Regions from separate parts of the Halanaerobium sehlinense genome, predicted to be linked through region 2. Evidence: a T-box and tRNA genes for the amino acid it is inferred to sense, from the RefSeq annotation. Region 2 holds a T-box; the other holds one or more tRNA genes.
The links. The T-box of region 2 lies ahead of thrS (threonine--tRNA ligase). A T-box ahead of a tRNA ligase gene usually reads a tRNA of that ligase, here a tRNA-Thr.
Positions count from the first base shown of each region.

Region 1: it has a tRNA-Thr gene. The T-box ahead of thrS (threonine--tRNA ligase) is inferred to sense a tRNA for this amino acid. The anticodon was not compared.

Region 1 covers NZ_AP042442.1:1,507,276-1,510,549, reverse strand. Annotated here, with positions in the region: gene ACZ446_RS07255 (dihydrolipoyl dehydrogenase family protein) at 1-979, opposite strand, end outside; tRNA gene ACZ446_RS07250 (tRNA-Trp) at 1,320-1,395, shown strand; tRNA gene ACZ446_RS07245 (tRNA-Thr) at 1,413-1,488, shown strand; tRNA gene ACZ446_RS07240 (tRNA-Trp) at 1,513-1,588, shown strand; tRNA gene ACZ446_RS07235 (tRNA-Thr) at 1,606-1,681, shown strand; gene ACZ446_RS07230 (DUF2103 domain-containing protein) at 1,836-2,129, shown strand; tRNA gene ACZ446_RS07225 (tRNA-Pro) at 2,197-2,273, shown strand; gene rimO (30S ribosomal protein S12 methylthiotransferase RimO) at 2,378-3,274, shown strand, end outside.
Region 2 covers NZ_AP042442.1:1,704,967-1,708,240, reverse strand. Annotated here, with positions in the region: gene ACZ446_RS08230 (putative bifunctional diguanylate cyclase/phosphodiesterase) at 1-494, shown strand, start outside; gene ACZ446_RS08225 (hypothetical protein) at 664-816, shown strand; tRNA gene ACZ446_RS08220 (tRNA-Leu) at 1,144-1,232, shown strand; tRNA gene ACZ446_RS08215 (tRNA-Val) at 1,330-1,406, shown strand; tRNA gene ACZ446_RS08210 (tRNA-Leu) at 1,419-1,507, shown strand; T-box leader at 1,679-1,922, shown strand; gene thrS (threonine--tRNA ligase) at 2,003-3,274, shown strand, end outside.

The DNA.
Region 1 (3,274 bases), 200 kb from region 2:
GGGTTGGATTTATAGCATTCATTAGGGCTAACATTCCCTGATGCATCGCTGCATGAGAGAGAAGAGCCTTACCATTACAATCTCCCACAGCATAAACACCTTTGACATTTGTTTCTAATCGTTTGTTAACTTTAATGCCGACCTTATCATATTTAATACCTGCTTGATCAAGCTTTAATGGTTCTAAAACAGCTTTTCTACCTGTAGCTACTAAAATCTTATCTGATACAAATTTCCCGGCATCTGTATGGGTGATTATTTTGCCATCTTTTTCTTCAACTTTATTGATACCTGTGCTGTTATAAACACCGATACCCTCTTTTTTGAATCTTTCTTCTAAAACTCTACCGGCTTCTTCATCACCAGTTGGAATTAAATGATCATCAATCTGGAACATATTAACTTCTGAACCCAATCTTGAAAAAGCCTGGGCCATCTCAGATCCAATTGCTCCCCCGCCGATAATAGTAAGTTTTTCCGGGATATCAGTTTGAGCAAAAATATTTAAATTTGTTAGACGAGATACATCTTTCAGGCCAGGAATTGGTGGAATTAAAGGTTCAGTACCAGTAGCGATAAATATTTTATCAGCTGTATACTTTGTACCATCAACTTCCACAATCTTTTTATCAACAAACTTTGCTTCCCCTTGATCAACAACAAGTTTGGCTCTTTCAAAAGCCTTCATTGTTTTATTACCACTAATTTCATTTACCTTTTTTCTTACAATTTCTAAAGGATTATCAATTTCTGTTTTACCTGAAAAATTAATTCCAAACTTTTTAAAATTCTCAGTTACTTCATTAACTTCGCCTGCTTTTAATAAAGCTTTACTGGGAATACAGCCATAATTTAAACATTCTCCCCCAACTTTATGTTTTTCTATTGCGAGAACATCTAAATCCATATTTGCGGCCATAGCAGTTACTGCCATTCCTGCAGGACCCATTCCAATAACAATCAAATCATGCTTTTCCATTATTAAACCACCTCATATTAACATTATATTTAACTTTTACGATATAAATGATAATATATAATAAATAAAATATCAAGTTGTTTTATAACATTAAGTGTAAAAAAACACGAAATGTATCATAGTTTACATAGAAAAAGTGAATAAATGAAAAAACTGTTATTATTAGAATTTTTTGATAATAAATCAAATAAAATATAATGAGATTATGTATAAATTAAAGTATTTTTAAGTAATATAGTATTAAACTAAGCTAATATCAAATAATTGCAGAAACAGGACTTGACCTAACCCCGGAACTTTATTATAATAATTATTGCTTGATTGAAAAACGCCTCTGTTTAGGGGAGTAGCTCAACTGGCAGAGTAGTGGACTCCAAATCCATTGGTTGCAGGTTCAATTCCTGTCTCCCCTGCCATTTTAAATTTATAATATGCTGATGTAGCTCAATTGGTAGAGCAGCTCACTTGTAATGAGCAGGTTACCAGTTCAAGTCTGGTCATCAGCTCCATTTTTAACAATTATATATTAAATTAGGGGAGTAGCTCAACTGGCAGAGTAGTGGACTCCAAATCCATTGGTTGCAGGTTCAAGTCCTGTCTCCCCTGCCATTTTAAACTTATGATATGCTGATGTAGCTCAATTGGTAGAGCAGCTCACTTGTAATGAGCAGGTTACCAGTTCAAGTCTGGTCATCAGCTCCATTGAATTTAAGAAAGTCATTTTTGGCTTTCTTTTTTTTATGCCAAATCATATAACTATTTAATTTAAGATAAGTTTTAAAATAATTTCAAAGAAAACTGCTTGTATTTGCGGCATTAATCTATCGATGTTATAATTAACTGAGGATGTGATCAAATGGCTAATAAGTATAGGCACAATAAGATCAAACAGGAACATACAATAATTGAAGATATTCTACCTTTATTAGAAGATATAGCTTTATCAAAATTAATAAAAAGTATAATACCTGGTCGAATTAATAGAAGAAAAGGTAGTGGAACTCCTGCCTACATTCAATTAAAATATAATACCAGAAGTGGAATTAAACTGATTGCAAAAAACAGCTCTTCACTGCAGGAAATTTTTGTGGTAACTGATTATCCTGATAAAACAATGGCATATTTAAAAAAGTTGGACTATATTAAATAAAGTAGTTTAATCATTTATCTAATTTGACAAAAAGATTTAATTTATATATAATATTTCTTGTTGATAACGGGCTATGGCGCAGCTTGGTAGCGCGCTACACTGGGGGTGTAGAGGTCTCCGGTTCAAATCCGGATAGCCCGACCATTTCATAAATCAAGCCCTAATAGGGCTTTTTTGTAGTTATAGAGATAATAAATTTGGAATAATATTAATTTGTTTTTAAATAATGACAATATAAAGGAGTAAAAATGATAAAATATTCTTTAATGACCTTAGGCTGTCCCAAAAATGAAATTGACAGTCAGCATATGAATGGATTTTTACAGGGAGCAAAAGATTTTAAATATACTAATGATTTTAAAGAGGCTGAAGTAATAGTTATTAATACCTGTGGTTTTATCCAGGATGCAAAAGAGGAATCAATTGAAACAATTTTAACAGCCCTTGAATATAAAAATAAATACAGCTGTAAATCTGTAATAGTAACTGGCTGTTTAACTCAGCGCTACAGTGAGGAACTAAAAAAAGATATTCCAGAAATTGATGCAATACTCGGGACTTCAAACTTTGATGAAATAGTAGAAGTTATCAGAGAAAGTTTAGAGGGTAAAGAAGCCGGTGGTATAGAAGAGGCTGGTTTTGACTACAGCTCATCACTACCAAGAGAGTTGGATAATGAAGTTTATGCTTATCTTAAAATAGCAGAAGGCTGTAATAACAATTGTACTTACTGCAGTATTCCACAGATTAGAGGAACAGTAAAGAGTAGATCAATTGCAGACATTGCAGCGGAAGCAAAAAGAATTGCTGAATCAGGGATTAAAGAGTTAATTCTTATTGCTCAGGATACTACTCAATATGGTATTGATATTTATGGACGTTCTGCACTGGCACCTCTTTTAAAGAAGTTAGCAGAAATAGAAGGCATCAAGTGGATTCGAGTTTTATACAGCTATCCGGAGTTTATTACAGATGAGATTATTGAGGTTTTTGCTGAAGAAGATAAAATATGTAATTACTTTGATCTGCCAATTCAGCACTCTTCAGAAAAAATAAGAAAATTAATGAATCGTAAAGGAAATGAAAAAGATATCGCTAATATTATAAATAAGATTAGAAATAAAATACCGGATGCTAAACTCAGA
Region 2 (3,274 bases):
TGGGTAATGATGAAATTAAAATTTGCATTAATCTATCTTCATGTGAACTTAATGATCCAGATATAATAAAACAAATTGAAGAGGTATCAAAGCTTTATGATGTACCTAATAATTTAGTTGAAATAGAGGTAACCGAAAGGGCAGTTATTAATATCCGTGAAAAAGCTTTGAATAAATTAAAAGACTTAGGGTTTTTAGTGGTGTTAGATGATTTTGGTACTGGTTATTCTTCTTTAAGTTATTTCGGAAAATTCCCAGTAGATATTTTAAAATTAGATAAATCATTTCTTTCTGATATTACGAATTGGAAAACAAAAACTCTTGTTGAAACAGTAATAAATTTATCACATAGCTTTAATGTAAAAGTTGTTGGTGAAGGTATAGAAACTAAAGAAGATCTAGAAATATTAAAAAGTTTAAATTGTGATTATATTCAGGGTTATTATTTTTATAAGCCTATGTCAAAAGAAGAAATTGAAAAAATAATTATATAAAAATTAATTTTAAAATAATAAATACAAAAGGCGGCATATAAAATACTATCTAGAAAATCTAAGCTCTGATCAGTTAAAGGAGATAGATAATAAAAATAGTAGTAACATTATTAAGAACACCTTACATATTTAAATTCCTGGTTATAGTAAATACCATGTATTTAAAAAAGTGGTTAAAGAATGGGAAAACCTGCAGCATGAAATTATCAATTTAGAAAATGAGATTAAAAAAATTGACAATGAAATAGATCAGATAGTTTATAAATTATCTAATTTAACTGAAGAAGAAATCCAGATTGTTGAAAATAGTATTGATGATTAAAATAATTACATTTAATCTATAAAATTCTTTTTATGTATAACTAATCAAAAAAAGCACTCCCGGTAAGCTAAGTGCCGGGAAAGTGCCATTTTCTTTCGGAAAGGGTATATATACGCAATAAAACTTTTTTTAATTTTTTCTTGACAACCCTATGAACCGTTGATATAATACAAAATGTCGCAAGTGAAAAAAGCGAAGCGGAAACGGTAATTAGGACTGCAAATCCTTTATTCGTCGGTTCAAATCCGTCTGCCGCCTCCAATTTTACTTTACAAATTAAATTTTCATTGATATAATACATAATGTTCTAAGTTAAATATTTTACAGGCCGGGGTGGCGGAATTGGCAGACGCATCGGACTTAAAATCCGGTGGGAATTTATTCCCGTGTCGGTTCGAGCCCGACCCCCGGCACCACTTTTATACATATTTAACTTTTATTATTTATTATCAGATATTGCTGAAAATAAATAGTTGTAATGTAAGACTTGGAAATGCTGACTTAATCTTTTAAGTTGGTATAGCTCAGTTGGTCAGAGCGCTACGTTGACATCGTAGAGGCCAGTGGTTCGAATCCACTTACCAACACCATTTTAATAACAGGCCGGGGTGGCGGAATTGGCAGACGCATCGGACTTAAAATCCGGTGGGAATTTATTCCCGTGTCGGTTCGAGCCCGACCCCCGGCACCACTTTTTGGTTAATTAATGCTGAACTGAAAAGTTATACAGTTTAATTAGAAATTATATTTCAGAGTAGTTTTCTGCTCTGGATTTTTTTTATGTCAAAAAACTTACTAAACTTAAGTAAAAAATATTTGACTTTTAGAGTAATTAAGAATATAATGATAAAAAATAAAGATCATAAAAGCCTTGATAGGGAAGAGTAGATTTACTTGGCAGTTAAAAGAGAATTGTGCCGGCGGCTGAGAGCACATAACTGATCATTAAATTGAAAACCACCCTGGAGCTGATAGGAAGAATCAAGTATTTCTATTCGGTTAAACCGTTATCTTATTGAGTGAATAATAATTTTAGCTGTTATAATATTTATGATGCTTCTAATTATTATTAACTAGAGTGGAACCGCGAATCCGTCGTCTCTAATCTGAGATGAGGGATTTTTTTATTTTATATAAGATTATTACATTAGAATTAAGGATTAGTAAAATTTGAGGAGGAAATTAAATGGAAAAAGTAAAAGTAACACTACCAGATGGATCAGTTAAAGAATATGAGTCTGGAACAACAGTTGAAGATGTTGCTTATTCAATTGGTAGTGGTTTAGGTAGAGATGCAGTTGCAGGTGTAGTAGATGGGGAAGAGGTAGACGCTAATTATCCGATCGAAGAAGATATTGAGCTTTCAATCATTACAATTGATAGTGATGAAGCATTAGAAATTCTTAGACACACTGCTTCTCATGTAATGGCTCAGGCTGTTAAGAGGTTATATGATAATGTTCAGGTAGCAATTGGACCTGCTATTGATGATGGTTTTTATTATGATTTTAATTTAGATGAAACAATTAACGAGGAATCATTAGAGAAAATTGAAGCAGAAATGCAGAAAATTATTGACGAAGACATTGAAATTGAAAGAAAGGTTCTGCCAAGAGCTGAAGCGATAGCTTTAATGGAAGAAAGAAATGAAAAATATAAGTTGGAGTTAATTAATGAGTTAGATGATCAGATGATCAGCCTCTATTTCCAGGGTGATTATGTTGATTTATGCCGCGGACCTCACCTTCCATCAACAGGCTATGTTAAAGCATTTAAACTGATGAATGTAGCCGGGGCTTACTGGCGGGGAGATGAAAACAATGAGATGCTGCAGCGGATTTATGGAACAGCATTTGCCAGCGAAAAAGATTTAGAAAAATATATTAATAGAATGGAAGAGGCTAAAAAAAGAGATCACCGAAAATTAGGTAAAGAATTAGATCTTTTCAGTATTCAGGACGAAGGTAAGGGATTTCCATTCTTCCATCCAAAGGGAATGGCTTTAAGAAACGAATTGGTTGATTTTTGGAAAGAAGAGCACCGCAAGGCTGGTTATGAAGAAATTAAAACACCAATTATTCTGGATGAATCACTCTGGCATCAGTCAGGTCACTGGGATCACTACAAAGACAATATGTACTTTACCGAAATTGATGGAGAAGCACATGCTGTGAAGCCTATGAACTGTCCTGGTGGAATTTTAGTTTATAAAGATTCAATGCACAGCTACCGTGAGCTTCCAATTAGGATGGCCGAATTAGGATTGGTGCACCGCCATGAAATGTCAGGTGCCCTTCATGGTTTAATGAGAGTCCGCAGTTTTACCCAGGATGATGCTCATATTTACTGTCTGCCGGATCAGATTGAAGATGAGCTTAGTGGGGTTATTAAACTTGTAGATAGATTATATAGCGCTTTTGGTTTTAACTACAAGGTTGAATTGAGCACCAAGCCCGAA